DNA from 4 places in the Neobacillus sp. FW104-15D2 genome. Region 4 is predicted to be linked to each of the others. Evidence: predicted binding sites of a transcription regulator. Region 4 holds the regulator's gene; each other region holds the start of a gene.
What was found. The regulator Rex, encoded in region 4, represses fermentation and respiration genes when NADH is low (regulators of the CRP and FNR family bind a similar motif). The targets are predictions, from matches to a motif close to TTGTGAAATATTTCACAA.
Positions count from the first base shown of each region.

Region 1 (7,503 bases), on a different contig from region 4:
GGGCTTGGCGTTAAAGTTAATATGGTTGTCAAAAAGGGTCTTAATGATTCAGAAATAATCCCTATGGCAGAGTTTTGCAAGCAAGAAGGCCTCCAGCTGCGCTATATTGAGTTCATGGATGTTGGCAGCACTAACGGCTGGAAGATGGATGATGTTATTACCAAGAAGCAAATATTTGAAATGTTAAAGGGAAAATTTGAACTGGAACCTGTTGATCCGGATTATTTTGGCGAGGTAGCTAAAAGGTATAGATACAAAGGGACTGATATTCAGGTAGGGTTTATTACTTCTGTATCTGAATCCTTCTGCAGCAGCTGTACACGATCCAGACTCTCAGCGAACGGCCAGTTGTTTACATGTCTGTTTAATGGTAATGGCCATGATATCCGAAACTTCATGCGAAACGAGGCAACGGATGAAGAAATAGCTGCACGAATAACCGGTATATGGAACGGACGAACTGACCGGTATTCCGATGAAAGAACAGCAGAAACAATTACTAATAGAAAGAAAATAGAAATGTCCTATATAGGCGGCTAAACTCCCTTTTTAAGGGAGTTTTTATTTTTCACCAATGCAAAAACCTCCTGTCAATTGGAACCAGGAGGTTTTCTTCTTTAAGTATAGTCGCTGTTAAAATTCGTAAAACTCCTCTTAAAATGCATTTCCACTTCCTTTGTGCACAGTTTATTCAAGTTTTATTGTCCTGCGAAAAAGCGAGCGAGGAGGCTCCGCGGACAGGGGTGGATTTTAACGAATATCAACAAACAAGATTAACAAAGTTAATTATAAATAGCGGGGAAATAAGATATTATTTTCCATATGGACATGATTAAAGGTTTCTCCCTCAAGCATTTCCAGCCGCTTATAGACTAAGCGGTAGGTACCGCAGGCATCCATGGGTGGATTAAAGTCAGAAGTAACGTTTCTAAGTTCTTTTAAAAGTGACCCGGCATGGTCATGCTCTTTTTCAAGTTCCCTAATAGAGTTTAAAGCTTCCTGCAGTTCATCTTCATTTAAACCTTCTAATTTCTGAATTAAAGGGAATACCAATTCATCTTCTTTCGCAGTGTGCTCCAGCATTTCTTTTTTAAACTCATAAAAAAGTTCATACATGGTTAATAGCTCTGGATGATTCCCTCCATGAACACGTGATACTTTGGTTACATATGGGCTAAGGTTAGCCAATTCTTCCAAAAGAGGGCGGTGGTATTTGTCGATTACATGGTTAATGATGTCATTAGATTCTTTATCCATCCAGGCCTTCCAGTCAATTTCTCCAGTTTCTCTTTTTTCATATACCTCTGTAAGGTTACCAATTAATTGATCCAGGGAAACTCCTGCCCCGGTTGCAGCTTCCTTTAAAGGAATATTGCCGCCGCAGCAAAAATCGATGCGGTTTCGTTTAAAAACATCGCTAGATTTTGGCAATTCGTTTACAATATCTTTTACCAGTGTATTTTCAGTGAATGGAATAGTCATTTTTTAATTTCCTCCTTACGTTTCTTGATTTTAGGATAACGGATTTGAAATGGTAACCGGGTGACCTAAATCACACTAATCAAAAATTTTTCAGTATTTTTATCATTTTTGTGAACTCTGTCATAACCTGCCTATTCCTTGCTTTGCTATGATGATTCTGCAGAGTGAAGGGGGAATACAAGGCGTTTGCCATGCAAAGGCCTGTGGAGTACGCTTATAATGGATAGGAATATAGGAAATGAATGTAAAAAGAAATAAAAAGGTTTGAATTGCAGGAGCTGATGATTATGTTTGAAAGAAGAACTGCCATTTCAATTGGAGAAGCCGTAGAAAAAGTAATGGAGTATAGGTTAACAGGAAAAACGGAAATGGTTTCTATTAATGAAAGTTTTGGACGCTTTTTATCAGAAGATTTAATAGCGACAAGTGATGTGCCTCATTTTAACAGGGCCCCTTATGATGGTTTTGCAGTACGTTCCGTTGATACAGTTGATGCTTCACAAAGTAACACGGTTGAATTTGAAGTAATTGACCATATAGGCGCTGGAATGGTTTCAGAAAAAAAACTAAATGAATATCAAGCTGTTCGAATTATGACTGGTGCAATGATGCCAACTGGTTCGGACGCTGTTGTCATGTTTGAGGTAGCTAAAAGCTATGAAAAAGACGGAATACCTTTTATGTCTATAAAAAGAAGCTTTAAACCTGGTGATAATGTATCTTTTCGTGGTGAGGATGCGAAAGAAGGAACTGTCCTCGTTGAAAAGGGAACATTAATTAATCCTGGAATTCAAGCCATGCTTGCTACATTCGGCTATGAAAAAGTCCCAGTAGCAGCTAAGCCAAAGGTGGGCCTTTTTGCAACCGGGACTGAACTCCTGGAAGTAGATGAACCACTTGAACCAGGAAAAATAAGAAACAGCAATTCTTACATGATTGCTGCACAAATTGAGCGTGCCGGGGGAAGTGTCCAATACTTTGGAAAGCTTCCTGATGAATTTGATACTTGTTTTGAAGCAGTTAAAAATGCTATTGATTCCGTTGATATTCTCGTTACCACTGGAGGAGTTTCAGTGGGTGATTTCGATTATCTTCCTGAGATATATGATAAATTGGGCGCAGAGGTACTTTTTAATAAGGTAGCGATGAGGCCCGGGAGCGTAACAACAGTTGCCCAGAGTAATGGCAGGCTACTATTTGGCCTGTCAGGCAATCCATCTGCATGCTATGTTGGGTTTGAGCTTTTTGCACGTCCAATAATAAGAGGGATGCTTTTTGCACCCAAACCACATTTGCGGAAGGAAAAAGCAATCCTCGATGTTGCTTTTCCAAAAGCAAACCCATTCACAAGATTTGTACGAAGCGCTTTAACCATAACCGAAGGAAAGTTGACCGTCTCACCAAGCGGATTGGATAAATCTAATATTGTAATGAGTCTTGCGGGAGCAAATTCATTGATGATACTTCCGGGCGGCACCAGGGGATTTGAGGCGGGAATGGAAGTTGATGTACTTATGCTTGAGGATCAGGAAGGAAGTCATTGGCCTTGGTAAAACCTTTAATCATTCAGGTTGCCGGATATCAAAACAGTGGTAAAACAGCAGCCATTTCAAGGGTGATAAAAGAATGGTCGCACAGAGGAAAAAAAGTTGTTACCATTAAACATCATGGCCATGGCGGAAAACCAGAAGTTGCGGATGAGAAGGATTCCACCCGCCATATTTTATCGGGGGCGGCTGCTTCTCTTGTAGAAGGGGAAGGCCGTCTGGTGTTACAGGCGGAAAAAACCACCTGGAGCCTTTCTGAAAAAATTAAATTAATGAAGGAGTTTTATCCCGATATTATCCTAATTGAGGGACATAAACAGGCAGAATTTCCAAAAGTGGTAATGATAAAAGATCAGAAGGATTTAAAACTCCTATCTTCTCTTGTAAATATTATTGCTATAGTTTACTGGGATGAGGATGTCCTTATAAAATCTGGCTTAGCTGCTAAATACCCCCGATTCAATATTAAGGATTCCATATTGGAGAAACAGCTGATTGATCTTCTTCAGGAAATTCATAAAAATGACACTAAAAGGTAAAAGGAAATGTGATAAGCTTCACTTTTTTTTGTTTTGCGCTCGCTTATATTGGAGGTAGCAGGAAATAAGGAGTGAAAAAGATGAAGCTTTTTTTACCAAAACAGCACGGTGCCTGGGCAATGCTTATTGTTCCCTTTTGGCTTGGTGTGATTGGATCACATTTTATGTGGGAACATATCCCGTTTTTTATCGGCTGGGTCTTTTTATATCTTGCCACTTATCCTATGTTGCTTTTATTTAAAAGAAAGAAGATCCAGTTTTATATAAAATGGACACTTATTTATATAATTCCAGCTATTCTTTTATTATTAGTTCCCTTGTTCACAAGGCCATCAATAATTATTTTCGGGCTTGCGATGATCCCATTGTTTGCGATTAATGCTTATTTTTCATCAAAAAATAAAGACAGGGCACTGACAAATGATATTAGTGCGATTATTGCTTTTGCTATTGCTGGGCTTGCGAGTGCCTATATGGCAGATGGTACGGTAACCATCGATTCTTTTCTTCTCTTTAGTACATCGATTCTTTTCTTTTTGGGAAGCACTTTTTACGTTAAAACAATGATCCGGGAAAAAAAGAATCTTCAATACAAGTGGATTTCATGGTCATATCATCTTCTTGTTCCAACGCTGTGGATTTTCCTTGGCTTATGGATCGCGGCATTTGCCTATATCCCTAGCTTGCTAAGGGCCATTGGCTTTTATGGAAAAAGCATTTCCGCTAAGCAGGTTGGGATTTACGAAATAGTGAATGCAGCCCTTTTCTTTATCCTGATGGCAGTGCAGGTTTTTAAATTTTAGGCGTTATCTCTTACTAAGGCTCATGTGTCTGTTAAGAAAATGAAGGCTAAAAGCCGCCGCAAACTATGGCAATACTCTTCTGATCCATTCCCGATTAGAAAAATAAGCCGGCCCCAGAGGGCCGGCTTATTCAATACAGCATATATCCTTTGAACAGTTTTCACAATCAATTTCTGTTTTTAAAGTATCCAATTCATGAATTGTAATAATACCTTTTTTTACAGATATTATTCCCGATCTTCGTAAGTCGCTAAGCAGCCTATTGACTACTTCCCTGGAAGTACCACAAAAATTAGCTAGTTCCTGATTTGTTAGAGGCAAATCAAGAATAATACCATCCTCTACTTCTCTTCCATAGCTATTTGAAAGCCTTATGAGTATCGAATACAAAGCTCCTTTTTTTCCATGAAGAACTAAATCCCGAAATTTGGTCTGTGTTTTAAGATGCTGAATGCTCATCCACCTCATAAACTCAACGGCCAAATCATGATCCTTGCTAAGCTGTTCTTCCAGATGTTCCTTTAAAATAACAGCGACTTCACCGCTTTCTGTCACTTTGGCACTAAGATAGTATTTTGATGAAGGCATGAAAAGATTAGCCTCTCCTGCCAAGTCACCCTCCGAACAAATCCGGAGAGTCAATTCTCTTCCGTCTGGTATGCTTTTACTTAATTGAAGCATTCCTCGTTTAATTATATAAAGCTCCTCTGCGGGGGCACCTTCCTGAAAAAGTAAGCTTCCCTTTTCCATTTTTCTTACATGGTGAACGGTTTTGAGCAGTTCATGTAAATCCAATGAAATATCAGTTAATGAGTGCATGCTATTACCACCTTTAGTTCCAAAATAGCATAAGACAAAACAAGACAAATTACCTATCAAAGTAGATATTACTGTAATTATATTGTTTATTAGTGGAAATACAACGGCTTTAGAATAAGATTCATACAAAAGACATAAATTTCTCAAAATAAAGATAAAATTACAACTATTCCTTGGGAAATATTTGTCGAAAAAAAGGACCCTATAATTTGAGCGGAACGGGGGAAATTAGTAAAGAAGTTTCTTTAAAGGAGGCAGCATTATGGGACAAAACAGACAATTCCGTCCGGGGCAGAAAGCTCCCAACAATGGAATTTATATTGAAACAGGTGAAACTGGAAGCAATATTGTTAATCCTCAAAAAATGAAAATGAAAGCTGGGGATGTCTTTCCGGAAACATCCAATCACAACCGACTATGGACCTATTTTCCTAAACCATGAAAAAATAGATCTTATGATCTTCTGGTTCAAGGTTTTCATTGTTGAATTTGTGCAGCTATATTGATTGAAGCGGAAAGCGTGCGCCTACAGTAAAAATCAACATGCCACTCTTTTAGAAGCCATCCAAAGCGGGTGGCTTTTCTTTCTTTTTCTCATGGAATATAATAAATATATATAAGGTCAAAAAAGGTCAAATGGAGGTATAAAATGGACTTAAATAAGATGACGGAACGCTTGCAAAAAGGCTTTATTGGGGCTCGGGAATTAGCAGCAGAGTTCCAGCATCAGGAGGTCGATGACTTACATTTGTTTCTTTCATTAATGAATCAGAAAGACAGCCTGATTAATACTGTTTTAGAAAGAACCGGTATTAAAATAGAAACTGTTAAACAAAAAATAAAAGAGAAACTGGATATGAAACCGCAGGTTACCGGAAGCGGTGTGGCGGACGGGACCTTATATATTACCTCAAATTTACAAAATCTGCTTATAAAAGCTGAGGAAGTAAAAAAGCAATTTACTGATGAATTTATCTCAACTGAACATATACTGCTGGCTGCTGATTCTGCATCTCAAACTGGAATGGGAAAAGTTTTAAATGAAGTCAATGCGGATTCAAATGCGCTTTTAAAAGCTATTAAAGAAATAAGGGGGAACCAGCGAGTGACTACACAAAACCCGGAAGAGACCTACGAAGCATTAAAAAAATACGGCAGGGACCTTGTAGAGGAAGTAAAAACTGGAAAAGTTGATCCGGTTATTGGGCGGGATACTGAAATCAGACACGTAATCAGAATCCTTTCAAGAAAAACAAAAAACAATCCTGTCCTAATTGGTGAACCAGGGGTAGGAAAAACAGCAATCGTTGAGGGGCTTGCCCAAAGAATTGTAAGAAAAGATGTGCCTGAAGGTCTAAAAGATAAAACCATCTTTTCACTAGATATGAGTTCTCTAATCGCAGGTGCTAAATTCAGGGGAGAATTCGAAGAAAGATTAAAAGCAGTTTTAAATGAAGTAAAGAAGAGTGAAGGAAAAATTTTATTGTTTATAGATGAGCTCCATACTATCGTGGGTGCGGGAAAGACGGAAGGAGCTATGGATGCAGGCAATATGCTAAAGCCCATGCTGGCCCGCGGGGAACTTCATTGTATTGGGGCAACCACACTTGAGGAACACCGAAAATATATAGAAAAAGACCCTGCTTTGGAACGCCGCTTTCAGCAGGTTCTGGTACAGGAACCAGGAGTGGAAGATACAATTTCTATTTTGCGAGGATTAAAAGAGAGATTTGAAATCCATCATGGGGTAAAAATACATGACAGGGCCCTTGTTGCCGCAGCTACTCTTTCGGAAAGGTATATTTCAGACCGTTTCCTGCCTGATAAAGCAATTGATTTAGTGGATGAAGCATGTGCACATATCAGGACTGAAATTGATTCAATGCCGACTGAACTGGATGAAGTAACCAGACGCCTGATGCTGCTTGAAATTGAAGAAGCTGCATTGAAAAAAGAGAAAGATGAAAGCAGCCTTCAGCGGCTCGCCGAGCTGGAGAAGGAACTGGCGGATTTAAAAGAGCAGGCGCATGCAATGAGGGGACAATGGCAAAAAGAAAAAGAGAGCATTCAAAATGTACAGGAGAAAAAAGAGGAATTGGAGAACCTTCGTATTGAACTTCAAAAGGCGGAGGATAAATATGATTTAAATCGTGCTGCTGAGCTTCGACACGGAAGAATTCCTCAAATGGAAAAGGAAATTAAGGAGCTTGAAGCTGCTTCAGAAGATCAGAACGAGAACCGTCTTCTCCGGGAAGAAGTGACAGAGGAAGAAATAGCAGATATTGTGGCACGGTGGACAGGAATTCCTTTAAC
Region 1 covers NZ_JBYTCJ010000029.1:23,357-30,859, reverse strand. Annotated here, with positions in the region: gene moaA (GTP 3',8-cyclase MoaA) at 1-540, shown strand, start outside; gene ric (iron-sulfur cluster repair di-iron protein) at 787-1,482, opposite strand; gene AC3WR0_RS19800 (molybdopterin molybdotransferase MoeA) at 1,770-3,035, shown strand; gene mobB (molybdopterin-guanine dinucleotide biosynthesis protein B) at 3,023-3,568, shown strand; gene AC3WR0_RS19790 (YwiC-like family protein) at 3,649-4,371, shown strand; gene AC3WR0_RS19785 (Crp/Fnr family transcriptional regulator) at 4,498-5,190, opposite strand; gene AC3WR0_RS19780 (YjzC family protein) at 5,453-5,632, shown strand; gene clpB (ATP-dependent chaperone ClpB) at 5,840-7,503, shown strand, end outside.
Region 1: the regulator Rex is predicted to act here: its motif matches at 1,591-1,608, upstream of ric (iron-sulfur cluster repair di-iron protein).

Region 2 (7,503 bases), on a different contig from region 4:
AGAATCGGAAAGGACCTTCCTGTGGACATGGTCATTTGCGGTAAACATGCAATTGATGGTGATACAGGCCAGGTTGGACCAGGTATTGCAAGACGGATGGATATACCTCCTGTTACCAATGTAATTGAAGTAACAGAGGTGAACGAACAGGAAAAAACAGTTTTAATCAAAAGGAAATCAACAAATGGCAATGAATTGATCCAGGCAGAATTACCTTGTCTGCTGACAGTAGAAAAAGAAATTAATAGCATAGATTATTCTCCGCTTCCAAATATAATCAAGGCAGTACGATATGAACCAGTCATATGGACTGTAGCAGATCTGGAAAATGTTGAGCGCACCCAGTTGGGATTAAAAGGCTCGCCAACGATTGTAGGGAAAATGTTTACTCCTCCAAAACCAGAGGGCGGAAAAAGGCTTGAAGGTTCATCAGATGAGCAGGTAAAACAGCTAATGGGAATTTTAATGGAGAAAAAAGAGGTTCTTTCTCTCCAATCTTCCAAATAAATTAACAATCGAACTAGCGAGGAGGAGTACCAATGAAACTGGAAGAATACCAGGGAGTCTGGGTATTCATTGAGCAAATCGATAGAGTAATAGAAGGAGTTTCTCTTGAATTGCTTGGTGCAGGCCGAAAACTTGCAGATAAATTAAATGTTCCACTGGCGGGAGTTTTGCTTGGTGAAGGAATAAAGCCTTTGGCTTCGGAGGTTATTACAGGCGGAGCTGATGAAGTTTATATTATCGATCATCCGGTCCTGAAGGATTACCGGACTGAATCCTATATGAAATGTATCATGCTGCTTGCCGAAAAATATAAACCGGAAATTTTCCTTTATGGTGCTACTCCCAATGGGAAAGATTTGGCCAGCGCTGTCGCGACAGACCTGAATACCGGACTGACAGCAGATACCACTATGCTTGATGTGGATGTGGATAACAGGCTGCTTGAGGCAAGCCGTCCAGCATTTGGCGGTAATATCATGGCAACCATTCTCTGTAAAAAACACCGTCCGCAAATGGCCACTGTAAGGCCAAAGGTTATGAAAGCTCTTGAACCAGACACAACACGGTCGGGTAAAATTATAGTAGAAATCATATCTCTCGCCGAAGAAGATATGCGGACAAAGGTTCTCCAAATTGTGAAGGATGTAACAAAAAATGCCAATCTTGCAGAGGCACATGTAATAGTTTGCGGAGGAAAAGGCATGGGAGACCTGCAAAACTTCGGATTGTTATATGAGCTTGCCGAAACAATTGGTGCCAGTGTTGGCGGAACACGTGACGTTGTTGAAGCAGGATGGCTTCCTCATCATTTACAAATCGGGCAGACTGGTGAAACAGTCACACCGAAAATCTACTTCGCTGTTGCCGTTTCAGGGGCAATCCAGCATGTGGTAGGAATGAAAAACTCAGAAATTATTATTGCTATAAATAAAGATCCAAATGCGCCTATATTTGATGTAGCAACATATGGAATTGTAGGAGACGCCATGGAAATCATTCCAAAATTAATCGAGGAATTTAAACAAGTTCCTATCAATCAAGGTGGTGAAATCAGCTATGCCTGAAAAATTTGACGTAATCATTGTAGGAGCAGGACCAGCAGGCACAGCCTGTGCTCTTCAAACCGCTAGGGCAGGGCTGAAAGTTCTTTTAATTGAGAGAGGCGAATACCCGGGAAGCAAAAACGTTATGGGCGGGGTTTTATACCGTAAACAACTAGAGGAACTAATTCCTGAATTTTGGAAAGAGGCACCACTGGAGCGGCCTATAATTGAGCAGCGTTTCTGGATGCTGGATAAAGAGTCGGTTGTTTCCTTCGGTTATAAAGGATTGGAATGGGGAGCAGAGCCATACAACAACTTTACTATTTTAAGAGCGCAGTTTGATCAGTGGTTTGCTCAAAAAGCGGTTGAAGCTGGAGCGCTTCTAATTAATGAAACTGTGGTTACTGAATGTATTGTAGAAAACGGAAAGGTTATTGGAGTTAGGACCGACCGTCCTGATGGAGAGCTCCATGCAGATGTGGTAGTTCTTGCGGATGGAGTAAACTCACTTCTATCCAAGCAGCTTGGATTCCATAAGGAATTCAGACCCGATGAGGTAGCACTAACTGTTATGGAAGTTATCAACATGCCAAAAGAAAAAATAAATGACCGGTTTAACCTTGAGGAAAACCAGGGAACAACCATTGAAATTTTTGGGGATTCTACCAAGGGGAACCTTGGTACAGCCTTCCTTTATACAAATAAGGACAGCCTGAATATTGGGGTTGGAACTACGCTATCAAGTATGATAAAAGCTAAGCTGAAGCCGTATGATCTTCTTGATTATCTTAAAAACCATCCAATGGTCAAATCTATTCTTCAGGGAGGCGAGTCAGCAGAATATCTGGCCCACCTTATACCAGAAGGCGGTTTCCGATCTGTTCCAAAGGTAGCCGGAAATGGTGTCCTCGTAGTTGGAGATGCAGCACAGCTTGTTAATGCGATTCACCGTGAAGGTTCTAATATGGCCATGTATTCAGGTAAATTGGCTGCAGAAGCTGTAATTAAGGCAAAGGAAAGAAATAATTACAGTGAATCAAGCCTGAATAGCTACCGTGAAGCTTTATATGGAAGCTTTATCATGAAGGATTTAGAGAAATATAAAGATGCTGCTCATACCTTTGAAAAGTACCCGCAATACTTTAAAGAATATGTACCAATGATGAATAAAGCAATGAGCAAATTCTTTACGGTAGATGGTACACCAAAACGTGACAAACAAAAACAAATTATGAAGAGCATTACAGCGGAAAGAGGCACAATCCGTGTAATTCAGGATATGTATCGAGCTTGGAAGGCGGTGAAATAATGTCAACGAAAAATATCGAGGAAAAACAGTATCTCCTCCGTTTTAAATGTGATACGAAATCTCATTTGACCGTACTGGATCATGATGTATGCATGACACAATGTCCCGATAAAATTTGTACAGTATTTTGCCCAGCAGAGGTTTATAAGTGGGAAGGAACACGTATGCAGGTAGGCTACGAAGGCTGCCATGAATGCGGAAGCTGTCGCATTGGCTGTCCATACCAGAACATAAAATGGGAATATCCAAAGGGCGGACACGGAATCGTTTTCAGAATGGCTTAAAAAACAAAAGGCTTTCCCTCTAGTATAGGAGGGAAGCCTTTTTTGCACACATAAATAAATTTCAGGGCAACCTGAAACGGTAAGAGGGGCACGATATTTAAGTTGACTTATTTTCCGGGAAATTTCGCATAAAAGGGGTAAAATGTCGTATTAACACTATATGTATGGTTATTCACAAGGAGGTTTAAAAAGAGGTGAAGCAAGGGGATATTGAAGTGTGATTAACTTATTTTTTCTTGAAGGCCTGAGGAGAAAATCTCGTCTTTTTTACTAAAGCTTGCATATGATTTTGCCAGTTCCGCGGCATTATTGAACGAATCAAACAGCTGGGATGAAAAGTAGGGATGTTTCCATGAAAAAGATCCTTCCGAGTCAGCTGGGTATATACTCACTTTCCAATGATAATATTCTGTATCTTCGAATGCAGGCTCACCTTCCAGAGCAATTAACCAGTGTGTGGAGCGGACCTGATTCGGAGGAGTTATTTCTGCTTCTAACAGTGCGAGCTGATCCTTTAAGCCAATTGGAATTAATCCTGTCTGATAAAAATCCCGGTAATTAGGATTGTACATAATTTAGCCCTCCCTATAGCTTCTATAACTACATTATATGTGAATTTACAGCATTATTTCGATTTAAATGTTAAGATTTCAAGAAATTTAAAAGCGCTTCCAAATTTTCAGAAAAAGTATATTCAATTTTTGAATTTTAAGCTCTGTAAAAGCTCATTGTTGATTTTTCCTTATTTTGATTGAAAGACGCGAGACTCCTCGGAAATACTATCGCATTTCCTTCGTGCATGGGCGATTTTAAGGGTGCTATTCATGTCCTACGGAAAGCGAAATTCACTGACAGATTAACAAATCTTTATTAAAGATATGAAATGTGACACGCATCACAACTATTTTCTATTGCCGGCGTTATACTGAGTTCATAAAAGTTTGAAAGGAGCCATATAAATGAACGGCTGTATGAGTGGTTTTGGCGGTATGCCAACAGGTGTATTATCCGAAGGCTTGAAGCAATTAAAAAGTGAACACCCATCATTATTAGAGAAATTGGAATTTCAATATAATCTGGTTCAGCAAATTGAAAAGGAAGAAAGTATAGAGAATAATTTTACTGAATTGATTCGCAGGGTGTCAGAGTTTAAGGCGGAGCTTGATCCCCATTCAGAAAGGGAAGAAGGAGTTCTTTTTCCGATGATGGGTGCCTATGTTGGAACCACATCTGGCCCAATTGCAGTGATGGAATATGAGCATGACCAGGCAAAAGGCTATATTGGATCCTTTCTGAAAACTGCTTTGGAAGATCGTATACTATCTATAGAGGAAATGAAAGAACAAGCACATTTAATAAAAAGTGCGTATGTCACATTGACCGAGCACTTTGCAAAAGAGGAAAATGTCCTTTTCCCTATGGCGGAAAGAATGCTTTCTGATGAGGAAAAAGAAGAACTTGCAAGGAAAATTAATGAGATTAAGTAAAGAATGGGACATCCCATTCTTTTTTTATTAGGCTATTAATTTTTTTAAAAATTTAAACTATAATTTAACAAGGTGGAAGAGTATCAACATCCCTGTATATATTTAATGAAATTTTACATATAAGGAGGAAAGCAGATGGTGACAGAAATCATTTCCCAACGCCCCTAAAGGGGGTTGAATCTGAACCACCTTTATAAGGAGGTTTAGAAAAATGTTAAGAAATTATATCTTTCTTGTTAGCTTTTCAGAATTTGCTTCCCGTATGAATTTCATGGCACTTACAGGTTTTCTGCTTTTGTTTCCATCCTCAGAATGGAATCTGATGATATTTTTCCTAGTTCGTCAAATAGGTGGACTGCTTACTAGTTTATTAGCCGGCAGGTTAGCAGATAATTGGGATAAGCGGCTAATTATGCTTGGCAGTGAAATAGCAAACGGGGCAGCTGTTTTAATACCGCTTTTTTTCTATCATCCAATAGCAGTATGGGTATCTGCTTTTATAATGGGCTGCACTTACCAAACCTTTTATATTAGCTATTCTTCTTCTATACCGGAAATATTTGGAGCTAAAAATGCATATAACGGTAATGCTCTTATTCTAAGAGTCAGTTCAGTTTCGAGTATCATTGGGTTTTCAGCAGGTGGGTGGATTGCAGAAAACTATGGCATTCAGCCAATAGCAGTATTTGATAGTTTTACGTTTTTTACAAGTGCAGCAGTCCTGACCTTCTTGCGCTGGAACTCAAAGGCTGAGAAAGTCAACATTATAATAGAAAAAAAGAATCTTCAATTTAAGGAGTTATTAAATAAAAGCGAATCCTTGGCACCAATATGGTTTATAGCCTTTTTCTACAGCCTGGCAGTAGCGGGTTATAATTTTTCGCTTCCTTTGCTAGCCTCAGAGTACGAAAAAGCATCCTTAATGAATGGAGTCTTTTGGTCATCTGCTGCGGTTGGCAGCTATTTAGGCAGTTTAATTAAGCGAAGACATTATTTAGAAAAGAGTTACTTTCAATATTTATTCTTCTTCTCCTTTAGCATTGCTGTTGCTTTTTCTGTTAATAACATCTTTGCTGCAGCGTGTTTTCTTCTGATAGGGGGTGTTTTTGATAGTGCAGGGCAAACAGCGGCAGCTTCTATCATACAAAAGGAAAGTAGAACAGTAAGAGGGCGCTCATTTGGTATCCAGGCTTTTTTTAATCGTTTAGGTTTTTTTGTGGGATTCGGTGCAGCACCATCGCTTGCAGCTGCTTTAGGATTGCGGGAAAACATGTGGATCTTGCAAGGTATATTGGCAGCAGGGGTAATATTTTTTTATAAAAGGGTAAGGGTGGGTCAATTTGGAACAAACCGTTGAGAGATTATTTAAAAGTGACATACTTCAAGATTTAATGGCAAGATTTGATGCAGCTGGGGAGTGTAAAAAACTGGGGGACTTTGAAAATTATGTTTTTGAAGTTACCTATAGGGGTAAACCTGCTATTCTTCGTGTTACTCACAGCTCACACAGAAAAAAAGAGGAAATCGATTCTGAGCTTGAGTGGATGGACTTTTTGCATAAAAACGGAGTCACCTGTCCGGGATGCTATCGTTCAAAGCAGAAGCTTTGGGTGGAAACAGCCGCAGCTGAGGACGGATCGAATTTTTATGCCTGCTTATATTCAAAGGCCCCTGGTTCTTTGGTTAAAGTGGGAGCCCCTGAATTTAATGATAAGCTCTTTTTTGCCTGGGGGGAAATAATCGGTAAAATGCATGCGGTAACAAAAGGGTATAAGCCTTCAGGGCATACGAGGCCTTCTTGGGACGAAGAAGAGCTTTTGGACATTGAACAATATGTTTTAGAGAATGACATTGTCAAGAATACAAACGCCATCATTAAAGAGCTGGAGAGTCTTCCGGCGAATCGCAGCAATTATGGGCTTATTCATTCAGACGTACATTCGGGTAATTTTTTCTTTGATGGTGAAACCGTTCATGTTTTCGATTTTGATGATTGCAGTTATCACTGGTTCGCTTCTGATATTGCCATCCCACTCTATTATTCTCTTCTTTATGGCTTCCCTGGGAACGATGAAGCAGAAGCGAAGAAATTTTCAGTTAACTTTTACCGGAAGTTCTTGACTGGATATCAGAAACATAACGAACTCCCAACTGATTTATTCAAACAGCTTCCGCTCTTTTTACGGCTCAGGGATATAACCCTGTATTCAGTTCTGGAAAAAAAGATTCCTTTGGAAGAAAGGAATGAAAATATCCTTAATATGATGGATAAAATTAGGGATCGGATCCTTTCAAACAGGGCCATCATTGATCTTTCAGAGGATGAAATAATGTCGGTAAACTCCTAATCTGAGGAAAAATCAAAAGCTGCCTTCTTTTGAAGGGCAGCTTTTGATTTTTAAAAGTACATTTCCATTAGTGTTGGAGTGGCAGCGAAATAAATACAGTGGTACCGACAGACAGTGTACTTTCAATGGAAATAGTACCGCCCATGGATTCAATAATTCGCTTGCAAATCACGAGTCCTAGTCCCGTTCCTGTATCCTTGGAAGTATAAAAAGGATGGAAGATCTTTTCTAAATCTTTTTTTTGTATTCCTTCCCCAGTATCTGCAATTTCTAATTTTGCTTGCTGCTTCGTTTTATATAGGCGGATTGTGAGCGTTCCGCCAATTTTCATTGATTCAAAGGAATTTTTGGAGAGGTTTAAAAGAACCTGTTTAATCTGGTCCTTTATTCCCTCAATCCTTATTGGTTCAGGGGGAACCTCCCAGGAACAAACGGAGCTATAGGAATTTCCTTCTGAAATAACGAGAGGCTGCAATTCGTTTACAATTGCGGACAAATCGATTATTTCTCTGTTTTGGGCAGTAG
Region 2 covers NZ_JBYTCJ010000021.1:92,983-100,485, forward strand. Annotated here, with positions in the region: gene AC3WR0_RS16845 (electron transfer flavoprotein subunit beta/FixA family protein) at 1-507, shown strand, start outside; gene AC3WR0_RS16850 (electron transfer flavoprotein subunit alpha/FixB family protein) at 540-1,571, shown strand; gene AC3WR0_RS16855 (FAD-dependent oxidoreductase) at 1,564-2,859, shown strand; gene AC3WR0_RS16860 (4Fe-4S dicluster domain-containing protein) at 2,859-3,143, shown strand; gene AC3WR0_RS16865 (hypothetical protein) at 3,365-3,715, opposite strand; gene AC3WR0_RS16870 (hemerythrin domain-containing protein) at 4,103-4,630, shown strand; gene AC3WR0_RS16875 (MFS transporter) at 4,842-5,987, shown strand; gene AC3WR0_RS16880 (phosphotransferase enzyme family protein) at 5,971-6,978, shown strand; gene AC3WR0_RS16885 (ATP-binding protein) at 7,046-7,503, opposite strand, start outside.
Region 2: the regulator Rex is predicted to act here: its motif matches at 4,027-4,044, upstream of AC3WR0_RS16870 (hemerythrin domain-containing protein).

Region 3 (7,503 bases), on a different contig from region 4:
CAGTTTTTGGTGAAATTGTTCTTAAATCTTCGTATTCCTGACCATTTATTTCAACCTTAAGGGGTAAAAGAATCACGTTGTTTTCTTCATAAAATTCAATAGGCAAATCACATGCACTGTCTGTCAGTATCTTTACTGCCATATCCTCACCTGCTTTCTAGCTAATCGTTTTTACTTCAAGTTTATCGGACTCGCATAAAAAAAACAATTACCTGTAATGAGAATTAGGAAAAAAGGGCTAAATAATGAATGAAGCTGCATTTTTATCGGGGGTATTTCAAAATGGTTGTTATGGAAGTGAAAAAACTTTCTGTTGTCCTGATAGGTTCATTTTTAAACGCAATGGCGATGAATCTATTTTTAATTCCAGCAAATATATATGCGAGCGGCTTTACAGGAATAGCGCAGTTATTGTCCAAAATCCTCTCTAATACATCCTTCCATCTTTCTACAGGAATACTGCTGCTTCTATTAAATATCCCTGTTACGATCCTTGGATGGCTTAAGGTGGGAAAGTCCTTTACATTATATAGTTTTATCAGTGTTTTTCTAAGCTCCTTATTTCTCGAAATTATTCCTGTTAAACAGGTTTCACATGATATTCTTCTAAATGCGGTATTTGGGGGAGTAATTGCGGCTGTTGGAATAGGCTGGACATTGAAGTGGGGGGCATCAACAGGCGGATTGGATATCGTCGCCATGATACTTTCAAGAATGAAGGACAAGCCGGTCGGTTCATATATTTTTATTCTCAATTCTATCATCATTCTAACTGCAGGGCTTTTATATGGCTGGGAAAAGGCTCTTTATACATTAGTAGCACTTTATACCTCTACAAAAGTGATTGATACGATTCATACAAAAAATGAAAAACTGACAGCAATGATTGTTACCAAAAAAGGCGAAGAGTTAAAAAAAGCTATATATGCTAAGCTGGTCCGTGGAATCACTGCCATTCCAGCTAAAGGTGCTTTTACAAATGAAAACAAGGACATAATGATGATCGTTATAACAAGGTATGAATTATTTGATTTGGAAAGAATAATAAAAGATGTAGATCCTCATGCTTTTACAAATATTATCGAAACAACCGGGATATTTGGTTTCTTCCGAAAAGATTAATAATAGGAGGTACATAAATGAAAGTCTTACTTGCCTTACTAGTACTTTTTACCGCTGCAGGGCTTCCAGTGTTTTCGGATATCACTGGGCATGATAAAAAAACCTTAGCAGTGGCTGATGCAAAGACGGAAGCCCCTCAAAAATTTAGAAATGTACGGAGTGCCGGTAAAAATGGCCGGTACATAATAACAGGTGAAGTTAGGATAAAGGGAGGGGAATTATTTTACACAGTAGAGGATGGGCACAACGAACTGGCAAAAGGAGTTGTACCTATAAGAGCAAAAGAGTGGACATCATTTAAATTTGAAATAAAGATTCCTCAAGTAAAATTACCCCAAAATGGATCAGTGGTTCTTTATCTATATGACAAGGAACCGAACGAAACTAATCCATTTCCTGTTCTTTTGGAGCAAAGAAAAAGCTGACACAAAAACGTGTCAGCTTTTTTTGATATAACCAGAGTTATATCCAGCTCAGCAGCCAGAGTCCTGCTTGCATCAAGTATGACTGTTAGCTAGTGTCCATCCCACTCGTGGCTAGAATAAGACAACATACTCCTCATGTTGTCTAGCTCATTGTAGGGGGGATCAAGGTCATAAGCTAATCCGAGGGGAGGTTAAAGAACAACCCCGACGGCAAGTCTTATACTTTTTCAGGGATGCAGGTCAGAAAGGTGTTGCCACAGGACGTGGTGATTTTACCATCATCCTCTGCCATACGACACTTTCAAGCCGCTTTCGCTTTTCTTACTCAAGCTCGTTTTGCATCTCATGGAGTTGAAGCTGTTCAGCCGAAGTAGAATTTGCATATGCAGAACTTAATGCATTTTTAGCTTTTTCAACTGCTTCGGGCCTTTCAGCTGGGCTGGCCGTGTTAGCCATCTCTACAAATCTGCGTGCCTCTTTGAACAATCGGTTACCCATCCTTAAATACCTCCAAGTGCGGAATCATGTACATTGGCCATCTTCTGGGCCTCCGCCTCGGCATAGGTCATGTGGTAGGGGATTCGTTCAGAATGCTTGGAAACCGTATCTTTTCCTTGCTGGACAAAGCGTTTTGATTTGTTTCGTTTACCCATTCGAATTCCCTCCAATAATAGAGCTCTGATTGAAGCAGTGCTGCTTCGTTTATAGTATGCCCTTTTTGGGAGGGTTCATTGATGTAAAATCCATTTACTTTAAATTTAACAGGTCCTTTAGATAGTGGCCGATTCCATCTTCTTCATTGGTCAGCGTAACTTCATTGGCAATGTTTTTAAGCTGATCAATGGCATTTCCCATAGCAATGCCCCGGCCTGCATACTCAATCATTTCCAGGTCATTATCTTCATCGCCAAAGGCAATCATTCTTTGGGGAGGGATCTGGAAGTATTCAGAAGCCCTTTTCAAACCAACAGCTTTGTTAAGCCCCTTACGTACAATTTCGATAACGTGCCAAGGTGCTGCCCAGCGCCTGTGTTCAATAACTTCTGCGTGAACATCTGTTAGATGCTTCCTAATTAATTCCACATCCTCCTCTTGTGAATGGATAAGCAAACTGGTAGGAGAATCCTTTAAAAGGTTAGCTAAATCACCAGATGTAATTTTGGGATTGCCAAAATTAAAAATATCGAGCAATTTTTCATCGTGATAATGAAAATAAACCTCATCAATTACCTCAGCAATAATATTGTGGAACTTAAAAGAACGGCAAGCTTCAACAATATCCTTTGCCACCTTAATATCAAGTGGTGTATGGTACTGACCCCAGCCCGGGTCAAGGGGATGGTGGACAAAAGCGCCATTAAAATTAACAACTGGTGTATCCAGTTCTAATTCATGGTAATAAAGTTCACTTGACCTAAATGGCCTTCCAGTGGCAATCATCACCACATGACCTTCTTCACGTGCTTTCTTCAAAACATCTTTTGTAAAAGGGGATATTGTCTTGTCGTCTTTTAATAAAGTTCCATCTAAATCCAAAGCAATTAAGTGTCTCTCTGTCATAAGTTCTCCTTTTCAACTGAAAGTGAATGTTTAGGAAAAAAGTTTTCTTCATGTTACACTACACATATAAAATCATTTTTTAGTCCTATAGTAACTATGTTAACAATTTTATAGCAAACCTGTAAAAAAATTCACTTAAAAAGCTTCAGAAAAAAGATATAATTTACAGGAATCCATAGGGGGTTTAAAGTTTGATCCTGATTCAAAATGAACGTATTGAAAGTATTCCCGTTCTGCACCTGGTCAATCAGGAACAGCAGACAGAAAAACTCCCGCTTGTTTTCTTTATTCATGGTTTTACGAGCGCCAAGGAAAATAATCTTCATTATGCTTATCTGCTTGCTGAGAAGGGATTCCGTGTTTTATTGCCAGAAGCCCTTTATCATGGGGAAAGAGAACTGGTATTAAAAGAACAGGATTTATATATCCGTTTTTGGGAAATCGTATTAACCACCATTCATGATTTAAATGTGTTAAAGGAGCACTATGTTTCCCAAAACCTAATTGACGTAGACCGGATTGGAGTTGCCGGAACATCAATGGGAGGAATTGCAACCCTGGGAGCACTGACCCAGTATAAATGGATAAAGGCAGCCGTAAGTTTAATGGGGATGCCAGCCTATGAAGAATTCTCCCGCTTTCAGCTTGAACAGATAAGGAATCATGGTCACCGTATTCCATTCTCGGAGGAGGAAATTGACCGCCAGCTTTCAATGCTGCGTGTATATGACTTAAGCATTCAGCCGGGAAAACTTGAAGGTCGCCCACTATTATTTTGGCACGGCAAAAAGGATGATTTTGTCCCTTATTCGTTTGCTTATGAGTTTTATCAAAATATAGCTGGGGATTATAATGGGCATCCTGAAAAATTGAAGTTTATTACGGATGAACGCGCTGGCCATAAGGTTAGCCAGAAAGGCGTAAAGGCTACTATTGATTGGTTTAGTAAATTTTTATAAATAAAATATAAATTGGAGTGATTGAAATGGATGAAGAATTAAAAGAAAATTTACTTGGTGCACTGGAACTTGTAATCGACCCGGAACTCGGCGTAGATATCGTGAATTTGGGGCTTGTTTATAATGTAGAACTGGATGAAGAAGGAACAGTAACAGTAACCATGACCTTAACTGCTATGGGCTGTCCGCTTGCAGGAACAATCGTGGATCAGGTTAAAAGGGCCCTTGCTGATATTCCTGAAGTTAAAAATACAGAAGTAGATATTGTTTTCAACCCGCCATGGAACAAAGATATGATGTCCCGCTATGCCAAAATAGCGCTTGGCATTCGCTAAGAATGGAGAATTCCAATGAAAAATAAAGTTATTCTTGTTTCATCTGATCAGCTTGGAAGGGGAGAAAAAGAACTTGGTGAAGGAGTTCTGGAAACCTTTTTCACTTTGCTAAAACAGAAAGAGGACCTTCCTGCAGCAATCTTTTTTATGAATAGCGGAGTTTTTGCCCTTACTGATGACTCCTTCTCCTCTGTCCATATTAAGGAGCTCGAAGAAAAAGGCGTTGACATTCTAGCCTGCAAGACATGTGTTGACTATTACAAAGTGGAAGATAAATTAGCTGCTGGAAAAATCAGCGGCATGGGCCATTTTATTGAATTAGCTGCCCAATATGAAGTAATAACAATATCTTAATATCTGCTGACTTTATAGACCGCTTGTGAGGGTCTATGGGGTCAGTTTTTTTATTTGTTGAGGAATAGAGCGTTGCTTTATAAAATTAAAGTCCGTTTTTTTAGGGTTAAATTCAACTTTTTCGTTGATATACAGGCGGTTAGGCTTAAAAATAGAAAAATTTCTTCTTCTGGGTCATAATTTGTGAACAAAAGCTTACTGGAAGAAGGAAATCCACGATTTCGAAAAGGAAATGCACGAATTAGGAAAGGGAATGCATGACTTTGGAGAGGAAATGCACGTTTTTGGAAAGGGAATGCACGATTTCGGAGAGGAAATGCACGTTTTTGGAAAGGGAATGCACGACTTTAGGAGGGAATGCACGACTTTGGGAAGGAATGCCCAAACTCGGAGGTACGCCAACGTACGAGGAAATGCCCAAACTCAGAGGTATGCCCCAACGTCCGAGGAAATGCCCAAACTCAGAGGTATGCCCCAACGTCCGAGGAAATGCCCAAACTCGGAGGTGCGCCCCAACGTACGAGGAAATGCCCAAACTCAGAGGTATGCCCCAACGTACGAGGAAATGCCCAAACTCGGAGCTGCGCCAACGTACGAGGAAATGATCAAACCCGGAATGACCAGAATAAGAAGAGGCCAAAATCCTCAACCACCAGACATCATTTTCTAATACTTAATTCAGCTCCGCCCCTTACCTCTCCTGATCTTCACAATTCAGACAAAGAACTTTTTCTGGATGTGAGCAAGTTCACTTTGCTGCCATGAGGACACCTATATAATACATAGTATCATGCTGTTATTAAAAAATGGCGGCAGATATCAGGAGGCGAGTCAAATGGTTATTAGCCGGGACTTTAACAAGGATCCATTTATCGTAATTTGGGAATTGACCAGGGCATGTCAATTAAAGTGCCTTCACTGCCGGGCGGAGGCTCAATATAGAAGAGATCCTAGAGAATTAACCTTTGAAGAAGGCAAGCAATTAATTGATCAAATATATGAAATGAATAATCCAATGCTGGTATTTACCGGCGGGGATCCATTAATGAGGGAAGATGTTTTTGATATCGCTAAGTACGCGGTGGAGAAAGGGGTCCGTGTGTCGATGACACCGAGTGCAACTCCTAACGTGACTAAAGAAGCAATTCAAAAAGCGAAGGAAGTGGGCCTGGCAAGATGGGCATTTAGCCTGGATGGTCCTACTGCAGAAATTCATGATCATTTCAGGGGAACAGCGGGCTCCTTTGACCTGACACTAGAAAGGGTTAAGTATTTGCATGAACTAGAGATTCCAGTTCAAATCAATACAGTTATATCCCGTTATAATATCGATCACTTAGACGAAATGGCTAAAGTTGTGGAAGATTTAAAATGTGTGCTTTGGAGCGTATTCTTCCTCGTACCTACCGGAAGAGGTCAAACTTCCGATATGATTTCGCCCGTTGAGCATGAAAAAGTATTCAGGTGGCTTTACGACCTTAGCAAACGAGTGTCCTTTGATATTAAAACAACTGCTGCTCAGCATTACCGCAGAGTTGTAATTCAGCAAAAAATGAGAGAGGCCAAAAACCAAACAGCACATATTGAATATTTAAGTGCTTTGACTAAAGAAGGACTGACCGGATCAATTGATGGGTTAGGCCGGGCTCCTAAGGGAGTCAACGATGGAAATGGATTTGTTTTTATTTCTCATATAGGTGACGTTTATCCAAGCGGCCTCCTTCCAATAAAAGCAGGAAATATCCGAGAGCAGCCTTTAGCTGAGATTTACAGGGATTCTCCCATTTTCCAATCACTTCGTAACCCGGACCTATATAAAGGTAAATGTGGAGTATGTGAGTTCCGCCATGTTTGCGGTGGCTCACGCTCAAGGGCATATGCCATGACAGGCGACTATCTTGAAAGCGAGCCTTTCTGTGTATATATTCCAAAAGCTCTGCGTGAAAAACAGGAACAACAGTAAAGAAAAGCGGATGCATTCGCTTCGAATAAATATAAATAACAAGACAAAAAAGGGGATGGCTGGCCATCCCTTTTAAATAAATGCTCTTTACTAAGAGATTGTTGAAATTTGAAGAAGCCAACCTCCTTCGCCACAGAATATTCGAAGAAGCCAACCTTCAGCTCGTCGCAAAGCTAAAAGTGCTGTACACAGATGCATATCATGAAGTTATTTACAGGCAGTAGATTGATTTTCCGCGGAAAACGAGCACCACCGAATTTAATCGGGAAATTAAACAGAATAAAAACAACAAAAGGGATGGTTCACCATCCCTTTTTACTAAAAGACCTATTCAATATTACAATAAACTGCCGGGCAGTTTTCACAGCCTATTTCCTCTTTAAGATATTGCAGATCGAGTATAGTTATTTTTCCGCGTTTTACAGATATGATATTATCTTTCTTTAATTCATTTAGGATCCTGTTCGTACTTTCTCGGGAAGTGCCGCAGAAATTTGCGAGCTCCTGGTTTGTAAGTGGCAAGTCAATTAAGATCCCATCGGTTTTATGGATTCCGTAGCTATTCGACATCCGGATAAGAGTTGAGAAGAGTGCTCCGCGTTTACCATTTAGTACAAGATCACGAAATTTAGTTTGAGTTTTTCGGAAATGATCGCTCATCCATTTCATAAATTCGAAGGCAAGAGTGCTGTTTTGGAAAATTTCATGCTCCAATACGTCTTTTCGAATGGCTACAATGTCCCCTTCTTCAAGAACCTTTGCGCTTAACAGGTACTTTGGGCTAG
Region 3 covers NZ_JBYTCJ010000029.1:31,954-39,456, reverse strand. Annotated here, with positions in the region: gene AC3WR0_RS19865 (DegV family protein) at 1-142, opposite strand, end outside; gene AC3WR0_RS19860 (YitT family protein) at 283-1,122, shown strand; gene AC3WR0_RS19855 (hypothetical protein) at 1,140-1,547, shown strand; gene AC3WR0_RS19850 (DUF3813 domain-containing protein) at 1,869-2,045, opposite strand; gene AC3WR0_RS19845 (hypothetical protein) at 2,048-2,200, opposite strand; gene AC3WR0_RS19840 (Cof-type HAD-IIB family hydrolase) at 2,295-3,107, opposite strand; gene AC3WR0_RS19835 (prolyl oligopeptidase family serine peptidase) at 3,299-4,066, shown strand; gene AC3WR0_RS19830 (metal-sulfur cluster assembly factor) at 4,093-4,401, shown strand; gene AC3WR0_RS19825 (DsrE family protein) at 4,417-4,755, shown strand; gene AC3WR0_RS19820 (TIGR04053 family radical SAM/SPASM domain-containing protein) at 5,591-6,718, shown strand; gene AC3WR0_RS19815 (Crp/Fnr family transcriptional regulator) at 7,046-7,503, opposite strand, start outside.
Region 3: the regulator Rex is predicted to act here: its motif matches at 5,492-5,509, upstream of AC3WR0_RS19820 (TIGR04053 family radical SAM/SPASM domain-containing protein).

Region 4 (7,503 bases):
GCAAGGAAGCTTTTTACAATGAACTATTTCAAAACAAGTTTGCTGTTTATATAGTATTGGAAATGGACGGAAATATCGTTGGTTACTGTGGAGTTTGGATTGTAATTGATGAAGCACATGTAACCAACGTAGCCATTTTACCGGAGTTCAGAGGAATGAAACTGGGTGAAGCCCTCATGATGTGTTTAATGAACGTTGCAAGAGAAAAAGGCGCTAAGACAATGACTCTTGAAGCTAGGGTAACAAATCACGTTGCACTGTCACTTTACCGGAAAATGGGATTTCAAAATGGCGGAATAAGAAAAAATTATTATACGGATAATCAGGAAGATGCTTTAGTAATGTGGGTGAATTTATGAAAAAAGATCAATTAATTATGGGTATGGAAACTAGCTGTGATGAAACGGCAGTCGCAATCATCAAAAATGGCCGGGAAATTGTGGCTAATGTAGTAGCATCTCAAATTGAAAGCCACAAACGGTTTGGCGGAGTTGTACCGGAAATAGCATCGAGACACCATGTCGAGCAGATCACAGTTGTCCTGGAGGAGGCTATAAACCAGGCAGGTATACAAATGGCAGACTTGGATGCAATAGCTGTCACGGAAGGGCCAGGGCTCGTAGGAGCGCTCCTGATTGGTGTAAACGCAGCGAAGGCATTAGCCTTTGCGAATAACCTGCCGCTTGTTCCCGTTCACCATATTGCAGGCCATATTTATGCAAACCGCCTGGTAACAGAAATGAAGTTCCCTCTCTTATCTCTAGTGGTATCCGGTGGCCATACTGAACTTGTTTATATGAAAGAGCATGGGCATTTTGAAGTAATTGGAGAAACAAGAGATGACGCGGCCGGAGAAGCTTATGATAAAGTGGCCCGGACCCTTCATATGCCATATCCGGGAGGGCCCCACATCGACAGAATGGCACAGGAAGGTTCTCCCACCATTGATTTGCCGAGAGCCTGGCTGGAGGAAGGTTCATACGATTTCAGCTTCAGCGGTTTAAAGTCAGCTGTCATTAATACTGTTCATAATGCGGAACAGCGAGGGGAGATCATTGAACCCAAAGATCTTGCTGCCAGCTTTCAGGAGAGCGTAATAGATGTCCTTGTTACGAAGACATTAAGGGCAGTAAAAGAATATAAAGTTCATCAGGTATTGCTTGCTGGCGGAGTAGCAGCCAATAAAGGCCTAAGAGCTGCTTTAGAAAAGGCGTTTAGCGAACTAACGGATATTGAACTGGTCATCCCTCCTTTGGCTCTATGTACGGATAATGCTGCAATGATAGGGGCAGCAGGAAGTATATTATTCGAAAAAGGAAAAAGGGCTGACTTAGCACTGAATGCTAATCCAGGTCTGGATATTGATATTTATAATTAATGTAGGAGCAGTGTATTCATAAGATACACTGCTTTTTTGTGTAAGACGCCGTTGATTTAAATGTTGATATTAGCAATTATCAACAATGAAGTTAAACTTAAACTATGGAAAAAAAGAATTATTGTGGATAAACAGAAAATCATTTTTCGAATTTTTAAGTAAATGTGGACCAATGACCATGATTCTGTGGATAATGTGGATAAGTTTAGCTTATTCTGTGGATAATGTGGAAAAACTTCAAATGTGTTGTAAGTAGGCTCTTTTCTTTGTGAATAACTTTGTGGATAAAAAAAACACCGGCTTTTGAACCGGTGTTTACCAGATAATAGAGTTGCTTTTAATCATACGTTTACTGTCAGTTTCAGTATTTCATTCTGCCAGCTCGGCCCACTCATCCATTGTTTCTTCAAGTAGAAGTTTTGCCTGTTCATTTTTTTGATTGATTTGATGGACCTTTTCATGATCCTGAAAAACAACTGGATCACATAGTTGCTCCTCATATTGCTGTATTTCATTTTCAAGCTCTTCTATTTTTTGCTCGACTTCCTCCAGCTTCCGCTTTCGCTGGCGTTCAAGCTTTTTAGCTTCTTTATCTAGTTGGTAAGAAGTTTTTTCTTGTGTTTCAGAGACCGTTATTTTGCTGTTTAAATCAAGAGAAGAGCTTTCCGCTTCTATTTCAGCCAATTCCTGTTTCTTTTCGACAAAATAGTCATAGTCACCAAGATAATCAACGGCACCTGATGGGTTTAACTCCAGAACTCTAGTACCAATTCTATTAATGAAGTATCGGTCATGGGAAACAAATAAGATTGTTCCCGGGTATTCCACAAGTGCATTCTCAAGAACCTCTTTGCTGTCCAAATCAAGGTGGTTTGTCGGTTCATCAAGGATAAGCAAATTAGCTTTTTGCATCATAAGCTTTGAAAGGGCAAGACGTGCCTTTTCACCGCCGCTTAAGGTCGATACAATTTTAAGAACATCATCGCCCGAAAATAGGAAGTTCCCCAGTACCGTTCGAATTTCCTTTTCGCTTTTGAGAGGATAGTCATCCCATAATTCGTTCAGGACCCTTTTATTGCTTGTTAATTCAGCCTGCTCCTGATCATAATACCCAATGGTAAGGTTGGAACCATATTGAAAACTGCCGGAAAGGGAAGGCAGCTTTTTAACAATCGTTTTTAAAAGAGTGGATTTTCCGATTCCATTAGGCCCGACAAGAGCAATGCTCTCTCCCCGTGTGATCCGGAATGAAATATTTTCAGATACCTTTTTTCCAGAATATCCTACTGCTACATCCTGGAGGGTAATAACGTCATTTCCGCTTTGCTTCTCAATATCAAAAGAAAAAGCTGCAGACTTTTCATCACCTAAAGGCCTGTCCATTCTATCCATTCTTTCGAGTGTTTTTCGGCGGCTCTGCGCTCTTTTCGTGGTGGAAGCACGCGCAAGGTTTCTTTGAATGAAATCCTGAAGCTTAGAAATTTCATCCTGCTGCTTTTCATATTGCTTTATGTCCCGTTCAAGGTTCTCCGCTTTTTGTTTTAAATAAGAACTATAGTTTCCGGGAAATCTTTGAATCTGGCGGCGGGAAAGCTCATAAACCTGATTAACCACCTTATCAAGGAAATAACGGTCATGGGAAACAATCAGAATGGCTCCTTCATAGCCCTGAAGATATTGCTCAAGCCAAGTTAAAGTATCAATGTCAAGATGGTTGGTAGGTTCGTCCAGTATTAAAATATCCGGCTTTTTTAATAATAGCTTACCAAGTGCCAATCTTGTTTTTTGGCCACCGCTTAATGAAGAGACAGTAGTAGAGTGGTCAAAGGATTGGAAATTAAGCCCATGCAGGACAGATCGAATATCGGCTTCATATTGATAGCCTCCAAGTTCCTTGAACTTCACCTGTAAAGAGTCATATTCCCGCAAAATTCTTTCATATCGGTCAGAGTCTGAGAATGCATCGGGGTCAGACATCTTGACCTCCAGCTCGCGTATGGTTTTCTCCATTTTACGAAGATCCTCAAAAACTGACAGCATTTCTTCCCAAATGGATAAATTGGATTCAAGTCCAGTATTCTGTGCCAAGTACCCAATCGTGGCATCCTTTGGTTTTATAATTTCACCACCGTCATAGGAAAGGTGGCCGGCGATAATCTTTAACAGTGTAGATTTTCCTGCTCCGTTCCGTCCTACCAAAGCAACACGGTCCCTGGTTTGCAGTTCCAGTTTTATATTCGATAAAATAAGCTCAGCGCCATAGTTTTTTTCCAGCTGATTAACCTGTAATAAAATCATTTTATTCACCTCAGTACTTACGATAAGTTTAACCGATTAGAGGTACACCGGCAATAAAGTGAATCATGCAAAAGGAATTTAAAAGAATGGAAGCGAAAATATTAAGCAGATTAATATATAAAAACAATAAAAACCAAATAAACATATGTGAAGAATAATACAAAGTTCACACACAATATGGGAAAAATAGTGTATTATTTTGATGAGAGGGGTTTTTATAATGGCTGAATTTACACATTTTAATGATGAAGGCAGGGCAAAAATGGTCGATGTCAGCAGTAAGCCGGAAACAGCACGAACTGCACATGCCCACTCGAGTATAAAAGTTAGCAGAGAAATCTATAACAAGATTACCAACCAGGAAATGAAAAAAGGCGATGTGCTGGCTGTAGCCCAGGTAGCAGCTGTTATGTCAGCCAAAAAAACATGGGACATCATCCCTATGTGCCACCCTATTTCGCTTACAGGTGTAAATGTAACCTTTTCATGGGAAGAGGAAGGCCAGGATGAGTATAAATTAAATATTTCTGCGGCAGTGAAAACAAAGGGACAAACAGGTGTTGAAATGGAAGCGTTAACAGCCGCCTCTGTGTGTGCACTGACCGTTTATGATATGTGCAAAGCAGTTGATAAAGGGATGGTCATTGGGCCAACTTATCTGGTTGAAAAAACCGGAGGGAAGAATGGCGATTTCAAAAGAACGGAACTATAATTCATTAGAGGAGAGAGGAAAGAAACATGAGCAATGAGACCATAAAAATACCACAGGCAACGGCCAAAAGACTGCCGCTCTATTATCGCTTTCTCAATCATCTCCATACATCAGGAAAGCAGAGGGTGTCTTCAGCAGAATTGAGTGACGCAGTAAAAGTTGATTCAGCCACTATTCGACGGGATTTTTCTTATTTTGGAGCGCTCGGAAAAAAGGGGTATGGCTATAATGTTAATTACTTATTGACCTTCTTTAGAAAAACACTGGATCAGGATGAATTGACAAAAGTCGCACTTATTGGTGTCGGAAATTTGGGAACGGCTTTATTGAATTATAATTTCTTGAAAAATAACAACACCAAAATTCAAATTGGCTTTGATATTAGCCCCGAAAGAGTGGGTTCCAAAATTGGTGATGTTCCCGTCTACCATATGGATGACATTGAAAAATACCTAAAATCTGAAAAAATACAAATTGTGATCTTAACCGTTCCCGCTCCTGCAGCCCAGCCGGTAACAGACAGACTTATTAAGGCAGACGTTAAAGGGATTTTAAACTTTACACCTGCCCGTTTGCACGTGCCGCCTACAATAAGAGTGCACCATATAGACCTTGCTGTTGAGCTGCAATCATTAATATACTTTCTGAAGCATTATCCTTCAGAAGAAGAAGCACTTTAAAAAAGGCGATAAACTTATTTTTAGATTTTCGCTCCAAGACACTCGCTTTCCGCGAGCGGTTCGGCAAACTTCAGCTCCTGTGGGGTCCACCTGATCCAATTTTCCCGCTGGAGTCTCCTTTCATGCGTTACAATCAGCGCTGCTTTTTTAACACAGCCTAAAAAATAAAAAGGTGAGTTCCAATTCCGGAACTCACCTTTTTGTATGCTTTTTAATCCTAAAATGAAAACCTACCATCTTAAGGCCTGAGGCTACATCAAATGTGGCCAGCAGAACAAGCAGGTAGGTAAAAAATCCCCATCCATCGTCCTGAACATCCTGAATGGCAAAATAAGTGAACAGAACGCCGAGCAGGAAATAAATGATGCCCGAAAACAAAGGTGACTGTCTCATAAAAATCCTCCAATAAAGCTTTGAATTTTGTCAGCGTCCTGCATCATTCTTTCGATTTGGTCTTTATAAACAGATTGGACTAATACGACAAAAGTATTCATCGCCACGTGAGCGAACATGGATACAAAGATATTTTTCGTTCTGACATATAGAAAAGCAAAGGTAAATCCCATTGAAGCGTACAGTAAAATGTGAACCGGCTCCATATGGGCAAGCGCAAAGACGACAGAACTAATCAAAGCGGATATGAAAAAGTTAAAGCGCTTATATAAGCTGCCAAAGATAATTTTTCGAAACACTATCTCCTCAAGGATAGGTCCGATAATGGAACTGATAACCAACACTAAAGGAAAAGCCTGAATTAATTTTAAAATAGCCTGGGTGTTTTCAGATCCCATATTAATTCCCAGAAGTCTTTCAATGCTTGCGGCAATTGATTGGGCAAAAAGAGCAAGAAAAACACCGCCGATAGCCCATGCCACCGAGCTGCCGACAGAAGTACGGCCTCGGGCAAATTCAGGCGACATTCTTTCTTTTCGCAATAAAAACAATGTAATTAAAAAGGCAGCTGTAAAGCTTATAAGCAGCCAATACGGTATAGCAAGCCGCTGCGATTCTAAAGTACTGTTACCCGAAGCTTCGAGTATATGGGTGACAAGCGGAATTCCGACGAAACTCGACAGCTGCATGGCGATATATACAATTAAAATAATCCAATATTCCTTTTTCAATATATAATCTCCCTTTCAGGCTCTTAAATTAATTTCTGCACTATTCCTCATTCTACTCATAAAAGGCGATTTCTTTCAATCAGAAGGTACTTAGGATGGGCAAAACTGCGTGACCTTAGCCATAATGGTAAGGTTGAAAAAGAGAAAAATTTTTTGGGTTTTTTTATATCTCCTGCTTGCAAAAGGTTAGTGGATTCATTATTATAATAATTGTGTTAGCACTCAACGTGATAGAGTGCTAATAAATCAACTACATAAAAAATTTGAGGAGGTTGTTTGATTTGTTAAAGCCACTAGGTGATCGTATTATCATTGAGCTTGTTGCATCAGAAGAAAAAACTGCAAGCGGTATCGTTTTACCGGATTCAGCTAAAGAAAAGCCGCAAGAAGGAAAAGTTATAGCGGTTGGAACTGGACGTGTTCTCGATAATGGCGAACGTGTTGCTCTTGATGTTTCTGAAGGTGACCGCATTATCTTCTCAAAATATGCCGGTACTGAGGTAAAATACCAAGGAACTGAATACTTAATCGTACGTGAAAGTGATATTCTTGCTGTAATTGGCGAGTAATCATGTGAAGATGGCAGTTAAATAATACTGCCGGACCTGATAAATAATTTAAAATACAGGAGGTTTTTGAACTATGGCTAAAGAGATTATGTTTAGTGAAGATGCCCGCCGCGCAATGCTTCGTGGTGTTGACGCATTGGCAAATGCAGTAAAAGTTACTCTTGGACCGAAAGGACGTAACGTGGTTCTTGAGAAAAAATTCGGTTCACCGCTTATTACTAACGACGGTGTAACGATTGCTAAAGAAATCGAATTAGAAGATGCATTTGAAAACATGGGTGCAAAGCTTGTAGCAGAAGTTGCCAGCAAAACTAACGATGTAGCTGGTGACGGTACTACTACTGCTACAGTTCTTGCTCAAGCTATGATTCGCGAAGGCTTGAAGAACGTAACAGCAGGCGCAAACCCAATGGGAATCCGCAAAGGTATCGAAAGAGCTGTTATTGCAGCTGTTCAAGAATTAAAATCCATTTCCAAGCCAATTGAAAGCAAATCTTCTATCGCACAGGTTGCTGCAATCTCATCTGCTGACGAAGAAGTTGGCCAATTGATTGCTGAAGCAATGGAGCGCGTTGGCAACGACGGTGTTATTACAATTGAAGAGTCTAAAGGCTTTACAACTGAATTGGATGTAGTAGAAGGTATGCAGTTTGACCGTGGCTATGCTTCTCCTTACATGGTAACTGATTCCGACAAAATGGAAGCTGTTCTTGAAAATCCATATATCCTAATCACTGACAAG
Region 4 covers NZ_JBYTCJ010000049.1:14,412-21,914, reverse strand. Annotated here, with positions in the region: gene rimI (ribosomal protein S18-alanine N-acetyltransferase) at 1-359, shown strand, start outside; gene tsaD (tRNA (adenosine(37)-N6)-threonylcarbamoyltransferase complex transferase subunit TsaD) at 356-1,378, shown strand; gene AC3WR0_RS24360 (ABC-F family ATP-binding cassette domain-containing protein) at 1,748-3,676, opposite strand; gene moaC (cyclic pyranopterin monophosphate synthase MoaC) at 3,897-4,388, shown strand; gene AC3WR0_RS24350 (redox-sensing transcriptional repressor Rex) at 4,415-5,068, shown strand; gene AC3WR0_RS24345 (YdiK family protein) at 5,261-5,461, opposite strand; gene AC3WR0_RS24340 (CPBP family intramembrane glutamic endopeptidase) at 5,458-6,192, opposite strand; gene groES (co-chaperone GroES) at 6,474-6,761, shown strand; gene groL (chaperonin GroEL) at 6,835-7,503, shown strand, end outside.